One region of the Lelliottia sp. EB106-05-01-XG201 genome, then DNA from elsewhere that is predicted to be linked to it. Evidence: predicted binding sites of a transcription regulator. Region 1 holds the regulator's gene; each other region holds the start of a gene.
What was found. The regulator CRP, encoded in region 1, controls carbon source genes, mostly activating them, when cyclic AMP is high. The targets are predictions, from matches to a motif close to ATGTGANNNNNNTCACAT.
Positions count from the first base shown of each region.

Region 2: garD (galactarate dehydratase) is a predicted target of CRP. The motif match lies at 2,266-2,283, and genes of this name have one in related genera.
Region 3: rhaS (HTH-type transcriptional activator RhaS) is a predicted target of CRP. The motif match lies at 1,724-1,741, and genes of this name have one in related genera.

Region 1 covers NZ_JBYTDV010000001.1:4,325,279-4,329,471, forward strand. Annotated here, with positions in the region: gene AC3WS9_RS20290 (hydrolase) at 1-11, shown strand, start outside; gene AC3WS9_RS20295 (YheU family protein) at 8-226, shown strand; gene AC3WS9_RS20300 (phosphoribulokinase) at 257-1,126, shown strand; gene AC3WS9_RS20305 (OsmC family protein) at 1,213-1,617, opposite strand; gene crp (cAMP-activated global transcriptional regulator CRP) at 1,924-2,556, shown strand; gene AC3WS9_RS20315 (YccS/YhfK family putative transporter) at 2,615-4,193, shown strand, end outside.
Region 2 covers NZ_JBYTDV010000001.1:4,113,580-4,117,772, forward strand. Annotated here, with positions in the region: gene garL (2-dehydro-3-deoxyglucarate aldolase) at 1-487, opposite strand, end outside; gene AC3WS9_RS19170 (MFS transporter) at 659-1,993, opposite strand; gene garD (galactarate dehydratase) at 2,406-3,977, shown strand; gene AC3WS9_RS19180 (DeoR family transcriptional regulator) at 4,105-4,193, opposite strand, start outside.
Region 3 covers NZ_JBYTDV010000001.1:4,708,887-4,713,079, forward strand. Annotated here, with positions in the region: gene rhaR (HTH-type transcriptional activator RhaR) at 1-686, opposite strand, end outside; gene rhaS (HTH-type transcriptional activator RhaS) at 759-1,595, opposite strand; gene rhaB (rhamnulokinase) at 1,897-3,327, shown strand; gene rhaA (L-rhamnose isomerase) at 3,363-4,193, shown strand, end outside.

The sequences.
Region 1 (4,193 bases):
GAGTAAAATGATGATTCCCTGGCAGGATCTGGCTCCCGAAACGCTGGATAGCCTGATTGAAAGCTTTGTATTACGCGAAGGCACCGATTATGGTGAACATGAGCGTTCGCTCGAACAAAAGGTCGCCGATGTCAAACGGCAGCTACAAAGCGGCGAGGTGTTACTGGTGTGGTCTGAACTGCACGAAACGGTCAACATCATGCCGCGCAATCAGTTTCGCGGTTGATTGTTCCATCTTTCCATTCAGGGAGTTGCTATGTCCGCCAGACATCCGGTTATTGCCGTCACGGGTTCGAGTGGTGCGGGAACCACCACCACCAGCCTCGCTTTTCGCAAGATCTTCGCGCAGCTCAACCTGCGCGCGGCCGAGGTGGAGGGCGATAGCTTTCATCGCTTCACCCGTCCTGAAATGGACATGGCTATCCGCAAAGCCCGCGATTTAGGCAAGCACATCAGCTACTTCGGGCCAGACGCCAACGACTTTGGCCTGCTGGAACAAACCTTTCAGGACTACGGCCACACGGGCAAAGGCCAGTCGCGCAAGTACCTGCACACCTACGACGAAGCGGTACCCTGGAATCAGGTACCAGGCACATTTACTCCGTGGCAGCCCCTGCCGGAGCCGACTGACGTGCTGTTTTACGAAGGATTGCACGGCGGCGTGGTGACGCCGCAGCATGACGTGGCGCGCCACGTGGATCTGCTGGTCGGCGTGGTGCCGATTGTCAATCTGGAGTGGATTCAAAAGCTGACCCGCGACATGAGCGAGCGCGGCCATTCGCGCGAAGCGGTGATGGATTCGGTGGTGCGTTCGATGGAGGATTACATTAACTTCCTGACGCCGCAGTTTTCCCGCACCCACATCAACTTCCAGCGCGTTCCGACAGTCGACACCTCTAACCCGTTTGCGGCGAAAACCATTCCTTCGCTAGATGAAAGCTTTGTGGTGATCCATTTCCGTAACCTGGAAGGCATCGATTACCCGTGGCTGCTGGCGATGCTGCAGGGCTCATTCATTTCGCATATCAATACGCTGGTGGTGCCGGGCGGGAAGATGGGGCTGGCGATGGAGTTGATCATGATGCCGCTGGTGCAGCGGTTGATGGAAGGCAAGAAGATCGCCTGAGGTTTGATGCCGGATGGCGCTGCGCTTATCCGGCCTACAAAAGCACGAACGTAGGGCGGGTTAGCGAAGCGCCACCCGCCAACGAATTAAGCGTCAATCACTTCATACGAATGGGTAATCTTCACCGCTTTTTCCAGCATCAGCGCCACAGAGCAGTACTTCTCCGCAGACAAATCCACCGCGCGGGACACCGCGGCATCTTTCAGCTCTTTACCGGTGACAATAAAATGCAGATTGATATGCGTAAACAGACGCGGCGCTTCTTCGCGACGCTCTGAGGTCAGCTTCACTTCGCAGTCGGTCACATCGTGACGGCCTTTTTGCAGAATCGACACCACGTCAATTGCGCTGCACCCGCCAGCCGCCATCAGCACCACTTCCATCGGGCTTGGCGCTTTATCTCCGGAGTTACCGTCCATCAAAATCTGGTGCCCTGAAGCGGATTCGCCAAGGAACGTTAAACCTTCAACCCATTTCACACGCGCTTGCATTTTTATTAACTCCGAAGTTGCATTTTTATGAACAGATTACGCGTGCGTTACAATTCTCGCAACGGAAGGCGACCTGCATCATGCTGAAGCGAGACACCAGGAGACACGCGGCTAAAGCTATGCTAAAACAGTCTCGATGCTACAGTAATACATTGACGTTACACATGTATGCAGAGGACATCAAACTTTACTGGCTGCGAACAGTGCGACAGCCACTTCCCAGGTACGGGTAAGAATTCGATTGCAACCCCAGAGTCAGGATGCGATTTTGACTCTGAGACAGCTTATAACAGAGGATAACAGCGCATGGTGCTTGGCAAACCGCAAACAGACCCGACTCTCGAATGGTTCTTGTCTCATTGCCACATTCATAAGTACCCATCGAAGAGCACGCTGATTCACCAGGGTGAAAAAGCGGAAACGTTGTATTACATCGTCAAAGGCTCGGTGGCAGTGCTGATCAAAGATGAAGAAGGGAAAGAGATGATCCTTTCTTATCTGAACCAGGGCGATTTCATCGGTGAACTGGGCCTGTTTGAAGAAGGCCAGGAACGTAGCGCCTGGGTGCGTGCGAAAACCGCGTGTGAAGTCGCTGAGATCTCCTACAAGAAATTCCGTCAGCTGATCCAGGTGAACCCGGACATCCTGATGCGCCTTTCTTCGCAGATGGCTCGCCGCCTGCAGGTCACTTCCGAGAAAGTGGGCAACCTCGCCTTCCTGGACGTCACCGGTCGCATCGCGCAGACGCTGCTGAACCTGGCGAAACAACCTGACGCCATGACCCACCCGGACGGTATGCAAATTAAAATTACCCGTCAGGAAATTGGTCAGATCGTGGGCTGTTCTCGCGAAACCGTAGGTCGTATCCTGAAAATGCTGGAAGATCAAAACCTGATCTCCGCTCACGGTAAAACTATCGTGGTCTACGGGACCCGTTAATTCCGCAAAATCCGGCGTGCCATCGCAAGATGTCACGCCGTTTTTGTCTCTGACGACTATGTGGCGCAGGCTGATTTATCACCCGGAAGTTAACTACGCACTACGTCAAACTCTGGTGTTATGTCTTCCCGTGGCCGTTGGTTTGATCCTGGGCCATCTGCAACAGGGGCTGCTGTTTTCTCTCGTCCCCGCCTGCTGCAACATTGCCGGTCTCGATACTCCCCACAAACGCTTTTTCAAACGTCTGATTATCGGCGGCTGCCTGTTTGCCGGATGTAGCCTCGCCGTGCAGCTGCTGCTGGCGCGCGATATCCCGCTGCCGCTCATTCTGACCGTGCTGGCGATGACGCTGGGCGTCACGGCGGAGATCAGCGCGCTTCACGCCCGCCTGCTGCCCGCATCGCTCATTGCCGCCATTTTCACGCTGAGTCTCGCCGGAAATATGCCCGTCTGGGAGCCGCTGCTGATCTATGCCGCCGGCACGCTGTGGTACGGGCTGTTTAACTGGTTCTGGTTCTGGATGTGGCGAGAGCAACCGCTGCGCGAATCCCTGAGCCTGCTCTACGTCCAGCTCGCCGAATATTGCGAAGCCAAATACACCCTGCTGACGCAGCACACGGACCCGGAAAAGTCCCTGCCGCCGCTGCTGTCGCGCCAGCAAAAAGTGGTCGATCTCATCAGCCAGTGTTATCAGCAGCTGCACATGCTGGCGGCCAATAAAAATCATGAATACAAACGCCTGCTGCGCGTCTTCCAGGTCGGGCTGGATCTGCAGGAGCATATCTCCGTCAGCCTGCATCACCCGCAGGAGGTGCAAAAGCTGGTGGAGCGCAGCCACGCCGAGGCGGTGATCCGCTGGAACGCCCAGACGGTCGCGGCTCGCCTGCGCGTGCTGGCGGACGATATTCTGTATCATCGCTACCCGACGCGCTTTACCATGGATAAACAGCTGGGAGCGCTGGAGAAAATCGCGCGCCAGCATCCGGATAACCCGGTCGGGCAGTTCTGCGCATGGCACTTTAGCCGCATCGCGCGCGTGCTGCGCACCCAGCGCCCGCTCTACTCCCGCGACCTGATGGCCGATAAGCAAAAACGTCTGCCGCTGCTGCCTGCGCTGAAAAGCTATCTGTCGCTGAAATCCTCCGCCCTGCGCAACGCCGCGCGCATCAGCGTCATGCTCAGCGTGGCGAGCCTGATGGGTGTCGCGCTGCACTTACCGAAGCCCTACTGGATCCTCATGACCGTGCTGTTTGTCACCCAGAACGGCTATGGCGCCACGCGAGTGCGCATTCTTCACCGGGCGCTCGGGACTTTTGCCGGGTTAGTGATTGCCGGGGTGACGCTGCACTTCCACGTTCCCGACGGCTACACCCTGGCGGGAATGCTGGTGATTACGCTCGTGGGCTATCTGATCATCCGTAAAAACTACGGCTGGGCGATGGTCGGGTTTACGGTGACGGCGGTATATACCCTGCAACTCCTGACCCTGAACGGCGAGCAGTACATTGTCGCGCGGCTGGTGGATACGCTTATTGGCTGTTTGATCGCCTTCGGCGGCATGGTCTGGCTGTGGCCGCAATGGCAAAGCGGCTTGTTACGCCAGAACGCCCACGATGCGCTCGAAGCCGATCAGCAGG
Region 2 (4,193 bases), 210 kb from region 1:
CGTCGACGTTGTCCACGCCCTGCTGGCTCTCAATCTGAACCAGAATAGTGATGTTCTTGTTGGACTGGGCAAAGTAGTCCGGCACGGTGCCAAACATGTTGGCGCGATGGGAAACCGATACCCCGCGAATGCCTTCCGGCGGATAGCGGGTCGAGGCCACGGCCTGCACCGCCTCTTCTACCGTCTCCACAAAGGGGATCAGGAAGTTATAGAAGCCAATATCCAGCAGGCGTTTGATAATCACCGGCTCGTTGGTCGGGACACGCACCACCGGCGCGCTGTGGCTGCCTTTCAGCGCCATCAGCTGCGGAATAAAGGTGCTGATATCGTTCGGCGCGTGTTCACCGTCGAGCACCAGCCAGTCAAAACCGGCCAGCCCCAGAACTTCGGTGCTGATCGGGCTTGCCAGCGCAGACCAGCAGCCAATCTGAATCTCTTTTGCCGCCAGGGCCGCTTTAAATTTATTCGGGAAAATATCGTTACTCATCGCTTTTACCTTCAATGAATCGTGATTGTGGCTATCTCAGTAGGCGTTATCGGCGCTGGCAGTTTGTGCATGGACAGCGCGGAAAAACCGGAGCGTACACGTAGTACGTGAGGATTTTGAGCACTGCCCATGTACAAACTGACAAGCAAGATAGCCTAATGAGATAGACACTTATTTCTGCAATTCCATACGCTTGATATCACCGACAACAAAGACGTAACAGAACATTGCCATCAGAGCAGAACAGCCGACGAAGACCAGCGCCGCATTGAATGAATGCAGTTCACTCACCAGATAACCAATCACCAGCGGGGTGACAATCGACGCCACGTTGCCGAAGACGTTAAACACGCCACCGCACAGGCCTACAATCTCTTTTGGCGCAGTGTCGGAAATGACCGGCCAGCCCAGGGCACCAAAACCTTTACCGAAGAACGCCAGCGCCATCAGCGCGACAACCAGCGCCGTGTTGTTGGTGTAGTTGCACAGAATAATGGAGGACGCCAACAGCATGCCGAGCACGATCGGCAGCTTACGCGCCAGGGTGATCGACTTGCCGGATTTAATCAGATGGTCCGAGAATACCCCGCCCAGCACGCCACCGGCGAAACCGCACAGCGCCGGGATGGACGCCACCATGCCGACTTTCAGAATCGACATCCCCTTCTCCTGCACCAGGTAAATCGGGAACCAGGTGAGGAAGAACCAGGTGATAGTGTTGATAAAGTATTGACCAAAAAACACGCCCAGCATCATGCGGTTGGTCAATAACTGTTTGATGTAATGCAGCTTTGGACCGCTCGCCGCTTTGTCGCCCGGCTTCTTATGATCCATGTCGACCACCGCGCCGCCGTCAGAGATAAACTTCAGCTCTTCGGCAGACATGCGTGGGTGATCGGTCGGGTTATGGATGAACTTCACCCACATCGCGGTGAGGATGAAGCCAATCACCCCCATCACGGTAAAGACATGTTCCCAGCCCCACGCGAAGGTCAGCCAGCCGAGCAGCGGCGAGAAGAGTGCCAGCGAGAAATACTGCGCGGAGTTAAAAATCGCCGAGGCGGTGCCGCGCTCTTTGGTCGGGAACCAGGCCGCCACAATACGGGCGTTAGCCGGGAAGGATGGCGCTTCCGAGAAACCGAGCATGAAGCGCATACAGAACATGGAGATACCGGCCCATGCCAGCGGGAAGAAATCGACAAAGCCCTGCAGGAAGGTAAACAGCGACCAGAAGAACAGGCTGTAGGTATAGACCTTTTTCGAACCAAATTTATCGAGCAGCCAGCCGCCGGGGATCTGCATCAGCAGGTAAGCCCAGCCAAACGCGGAGAAGATATAGCCCATCGATACGGCGCTGAGCTGCAGCTCTTTCGCCACTTCTGTCCCGGCAATCGACAGCGTCGCGCGGTCAGCGTAGTTTACCGCCGTGACGATAAAAATAATCAGTAATATTAAATGACGGGTATGAATACCCTTTTTCGTTTCTACAGCTGTTTCCAGTGACATGTTTATTTCCTCAGGCACATCGATCCAGGTATTTTTATTATTTTTGGAAAAGTCTTTACTGATTATTTATCGATAGCAGGCAATATCCGTTAATTAACCAGATGCATTGAAACCGTGATTCAGTATAAACATCGCCCCGTCCCTGCACATTGTCGCATCGCTCAATTTTAAACGTCCGTATCAACGTTATTTTGAGCATATGCACAAGAGCATGGGCGCTGATGCACAGATTTACGCATTGCCTGCCAGGTGGCGCGGATGCAGACTTAGCGGAGTGATCTTCGTCACATTTTTATCTTTCGACTCCTGACATCCTTTATTCAAGAAGGCAGCGTTTTTATTTCTGACAATAAGAAAATAAATACTCTCATACCGCATTAATATCGAAAGATTTACTGGAGAATAATGAGCAATGGCCGACATCGAAATTCGACAACAGTCGCCGACGGCGTTTTATATAAAGGTACACGACACGGATAACGTGGCGATTATTGTTAACGACAATGGTCTGAAAGCAGGAACACGTTTCCCCGATGGCCTGACGCTTATCGAGCATATTCCCCAGGGCCATAAAGTCGCGCTGGTGGATATTCCTGCCCAGGGTGAAATCGTCCGTTACGGAGAGGTCATCGGCTACGCCGTGCGGGCGATCCCGCAGGGGAGCTGGATTGACGAGTCACTGGTTGAGCTGCCGAAAGCGCCGCCACTGAACACCCTGCCGCTGGCGACCCGCATGCCAGAACCGCTGCCGCCGCTGGAAGGCTATACCTTCGAAGGCTATCGCAATAAAGATGGCAGCGTCGGCACCAAAAACTTGCTCGGCATCACCACCAGCGTGCACTGCGTGGCGGGCGTGGTGGATTATGTGGTGAAAATCATCGAACGCGATCTACTGCCGAAATACCCGAACGTCGACGGCGTGGTGGGTCTGAACCACCTCTACGGCTGCGGCGTGGCGATCAACGCCCCGGCTGCCGTGGTGCCGATTCGTACCATTCACAACATTTCGCTCAACCCGAATTTCGGCGGGGAAGTGATGGTGATTGGCTTGGGCTGTGAAAAACTCCAGCCGGAGCGCCTGCTGCAGGGCACCGACGATGTGCAGGCGATTGCGGTGGATGACGCCAGCATTGTCCGTCTGCAGGACGAGCATCACGTCGGCTTCAAATCCATGGTGGACGATATTCTGCAGGTCGCCGTGCGCCACCTGGAAAAACTGAACAAACGCCAGCGCGAAACCTGTCCGGCATCTGAGCTGGTCGTGGGCACACAGTGCGGCGGCAGCGATGCATTCTCCGGCGTCACCGCTAACCCGGCTGTCGGCTATGCCTCCGACCTGTTTGTGCGCTGCGGTGCGACGGTGATGTTCTCGGAAGTGACCGAAGTGCGCGATGCGATCCATCTTCTGACTCCACGTGCCATCAACGAAGAGGTGGGCAAGCGCCTGCTGGAAGAGATGGCCTGGTATGACAATTATCTCGACATGGGGCAAACCGACCGCAGCGCGAACCCGTCTCCGGGTAACAAAAAAGGCGGGCTGGCGAACGTGGTGGAAAAAGCCCTCGGCTCGATTGCCAAATCCGGCCAAAGCGCAATCTCGGAAGTGCTTTCTCCGGGCCAGCGACCGACCAAACGCGGCCTGATTTATGCCGCGACACCAGCCAGCGATTTTGTCTGCGGCACGCAGCAGGTGGCGTCAGGCATTACGGTGCAGGTGTTCACCACCGGGCGCGGCACGCCGTACGGGCTGATGGCGGTTCCGGTAATCAAGATGGCGACCCGAACCGAGCTGGCAAACCGCTGGTATGACTTAATGGATATCAACGCGGGGACGATTGCGACGGGTGAAGAGACCATTGAGGACGTGGGCTGGAAACTGTTCCACTTTATTCTGGATGTCGCGAGCGGACGCAAGAAAACCTTCTCGGATCAATGGGGATTGCACAACCAGCTGGCGGTGTTTAACCCGGCTCCGGTGACGTGATGCCTTTTGCTGCCTGAAGCCCTCACCCCGACCCTCTCCCACAGGGAGAGGGAGAACACACCAAAACGGCAACACAAGGGTTGCCGTTTGCTTTTACCTTGCCGCCGCCACCCGGCTCAGTTGACACTTACTGTTTCACCCGCACCACTTCAATCCCCGACCGCTGAAGCTCCTGTAAGCTCTCCGCCGGAATGCCTTCGTCGGTGATGACCATAT
Region 3 (4,193 bases), 380 kb from region 1:
CGCAGCTGGCGCAGGTAGTGGTTCACGGTCATGCCCGTCTGGGTGCGGAACTGCTGGCGCAACGCGCGCTCGCTGCACTGCTCCTGCTCACAAAATTTCTCCAGCACAAAGCTGCGGTTCAGACTTCCCGCGAGCGTGGTGATGAGCTTATCCAGCAGCGCTTCCTGCTCGGTGGTTGAAGGGTTGTCCGTGGCGTAGCGGTAGCGTTTGAGGGTCATCACCAACTGGGCGAAGAGAAGCTCGGCCATCTCGTTCGCGCCCGGTTCAGCCTTCTGGCTCTCCTGTTCTAACTGGGTGATGACGTGGCGCACCTGAGTCATGCCGTTGCTGCTCAACCGCCAGTGCGGGGCGGTGTGCGCTTCATTAAATCCGGGGATGTATCCTGCCCAATCGACGTTGAGTTTGAGCCGGTCCGGGCAGTAAATCACGTTCTGTAAAACCAGGTCGTTAACCGAGGCGTAGGAGTGTTTGTCTTCCGCGCGGATATAAAACAGATCGCCGCGGGTGATGCGATACGGGCGGTCGTTGAGGACGTGCAGGCCGTTGCCGCGCCACACCAGCACCAGTTCGCAAAACTCGTGCGTGTGCTCGGCAAAGACGTTTTGCGGATAGCGATCGGCCACCGCGACGGCCTGCCCGGCGTTAGCAAAGAAATCGGTTTTGCGAAGGATTAACGGAGCGCCCACAACACACCTCAACGGCTAATAACCTGCCATTATTAGCCGTTTTGCGCCGAAAAAACGGTGATTGTCCTCGCGTTACTGAAGTGACGCATCCCGTCCCTGGCGGATTTCGCGCGGCGACCAGCTAAATTCCCGGCGAAACAGCGTCGAAAAGTGGTTACTGTCGCCAAACCCGCAGCGATAAGCGATATCCGTGACGCTTTCGTCCGTGTGGCGCAGCAGGTGGCGGGCTTTGATCAGCCGCAGCCGGTTGAGATAGCGCTGCGGCGTCAGGCCCGTGTGCTGCTTGAGCTGGCGATGCAGCGTGCGCAGGGAGAGTGAAAACCTGTCTGCCACCGTCTCCCAGCACACCTCTTCCGCGAAGTGATCTTCCAGCCACGCCATCAGCAGGTTGAGGCGCGCATCGTTGTTTTCCGCCCCTTCCACCAGGCTGCTGCGGCGCAGCAACACCAGCAGCTGCATAAACAGCAGCTCCCGGCTGGCGCGGGCGTGGGTTTCGGCATTGTCTTCGGCGTTTTCCATCTGCCCCACCAACTGACGCACCTGTTGCAGCGTCGACTGATTCACCCGCCAGTGCGACGGGTAATGCCCGTCCTGCTCCTGCGGCAGCAGCTGGTTGAGCCCGGAGAGAAACTGGAACGCATCCGGAGAACGGTAAAGCACGTTGGTCAGGCACAGGTTGTCCGTATGTTCATACAAGTGCCGGTCATGGTCGCGCACGAAGCACACCGTCCCGCCGCTGATGGTGTAGGGCTGGCCGTTGAACACGTGAATGCCCGTCCCGTGCTCAACAATCACAATCTCATGAAAATCATGATGATGTTCAGGAAAGGCCGCCTGAGGCAGCCGCGGCTCGATCGCCACCGGCGAACTTCCTGAAGGGAAAAAATCCACGCTGTGCAGTACGGTCATAACGGCCACCACCAATGAGAAATGTTCTCAAAATAGTAATTAAGGGCCGGGTTTCTCACCTTCAATTTTCGACGTCAAAGCGTGCAAAGCCTGTCCGTTTTTCAAGAAACGGCGGGAAAGATCGGGAAATGCGGCAACGGTCACACGGCCTGAAAACCGCGTCATGACTGGAAACTGTGAACTCCCTCACGTTCATCTTTGCTTTCTTGCCAGCGCGGGATTTTGCCTGTCAGTGGCGAGAAGGTGCGTTTTTCTTCCCTTTCTTAGACTGTTTCGCAATGACTCCAAGAAGGACCGAATTATGACCTCTCGCCATTGTGTGGCTGTCGATTTAGGCGCATCCAGCGGGCGCGTGATGCTCGCCAGCTACGTGCCTGCACAGCGCGCACTTTCGCTTCGTGAAATCCATCGCTTCGGTAACTGCCTGCAAAAGCAGGACGGCGTGGAGACCTGGGATATTGACAGTCTGGAAGCGGAAATCCGCACCGGCCTGAACAAGGTCTGCGACGAAGGGATTTTGATCGACAGCATCGGGATTGACACCTGGGGCGTCGATTTTGTCCTGCTCGACCGCAACGGCAACCGCGTCGGCCTGCCCGTTGCCTACCGCGACAGCCGGACTGACGGCGTGATGGCCCGCGCCATTGACCAGCTCGGCAAAGCCGACATCTACGGGCGCAGCGGCATCCAGTTCTTACCCTTTAACACCCTCTATCAGCTGCGCGCTCTGGTGGAACAGCAGCCGGAGCTGGTGGCGAACGTCGCCCACGCCCTGCTGATCCCGGATTACTTCAGCTACCGCCTGACCGGGAAAATGAACTGGGAATACACCAATGCCACCACCACCCAACTGGTGAACATCAATTCCGATACCTGGGATGAACACCTGCTCGGCTGGACCGGCGCATCGCCTGCCTGGTTCGGTACGCCGACCCATCCCGGGAATGTGATCGGTCACTGGATTTGCCCACTGAAAAATGAAATCCCGGTGGTCGCCGTCGCCAGCCACGATACCGCCAGCGCGGTGATTGCCTCGCCGCTGGCAGACAAAAACGCGGCCTATCTCTCGTCCGGCACCTGGTCGCTGATGGGCTTTGAGAGCAAAACGCCCTACACCTGCGAAAAGTCGCTGGCGGCGAACATCACCAACGAGGGCGGCGCGGAAGGCCGCTACCGGGTGCTGAAAAATATCATGGGGCTGTGGCTGCTCCAGCGAGTGCTGAAAGAGCAGAACATTACCGACCTGGCGCGCCTGATTGCCGACACAGAAAAGCTGCCCGCCTGTCGTTTCGTGATCAACCCGAACGACGACCGCTTTATCAATCCGCGCAATATGAGCGCCGAGATCCAGGCCGCCTGCCGCGAGAGCGCGCAGCCCGTGCCGCAGACTCCGGCTGAACTGGCGCGCTGCATTTTTGACAGCCTCGCCCTGCTCTACGCCGACGTTCTGAACGAGCTGGCGGCGCTTCGCGGTAAGCCGTTCTCTCAGCTGCACATCGTGGGCGGCGGCTGCCAGAACCAGCTGCTGAACCAGCTCTGCGCCGACGCCTGCGGGATCACCGTGGTCGCGGGCCCTGTTGAGGCCTCGACGCTGGGCAATATCGGCATTCAGCTGATGACCCTGGACGAGCTTTCCAGTGTTGACGATTTCCGGGCGGTGGTGACTCACAACTACCCGCTCACCACTTTTACCCCTAATCCCTGCCATGAAATTGCCCGCTATCAGGCGTAGTTTCTGCAAAAACGACTGACAAAGGAGCTTTGCGCATGACCACTCAACTTGAACAAGCCTGGGAACTGGCTAAACAGCGTTTCGCCGCCGTAGGCGTGGATGTCGAAGAGGCGCTGCGTCAGCTCGACCGTCTGCCGGTCTCCATGCACTGCTGGCAAGGCGACGACGTCGCGGGCTTTGAAAACAGCGGCGGCGCGCTGACGGGCGGCATTCAGGCGACCGGCAACTATCCGGGCAAAGCGCGCAATGCCACCGAACTGCGGGCCGATCTGGAGCTGGCGCTGAGTCTGATTCCTGGACCAAAACGTCTGAACCTGCACGCGATTTACCACGAAGCCAGCGAGCCGGTGGCGCGTAATGAAATCAAACCGGAACACTTTAAGAACTGGGTGGAGTGGGCCAAAGCCAACAAACTGGGGCTGGATTTTAACCCGTCCTGCTTCTCACATCCGCTGAGCGCCGACGGTTTTACCCTCTCCCACGCCGACGATGAGATTCGCCAGTTCTGGATCGACCACGTCAAAGCCAGCCGCCGCGTGTCGGCCTATTTTGGTGAACAGCTCGGCACGCCGTCGGTGATGAACATCTGGATCCCGGACGGCATGAAAGACATCACCGTGGACCGCCTGGCCCCGCGCCAGCGCCTGCTGGAAGCGCTCGACGAGGTGATCAGCGAGAAACTCAACCCGGCGCATCACATCGATGCGGTGGAAAGTAAGCTGTTCGGCATTGGCGCGGAGAGCTACACCGTTGGCTCGAACGAGTTCTACATGGGATACGCCACCAGCCGCCAGACCGCCCTGTGCCTGGACGCGGGCCACTTCCACCCGACTGAGGTGATCTCCGACAAAATCTCCGCCGCCATT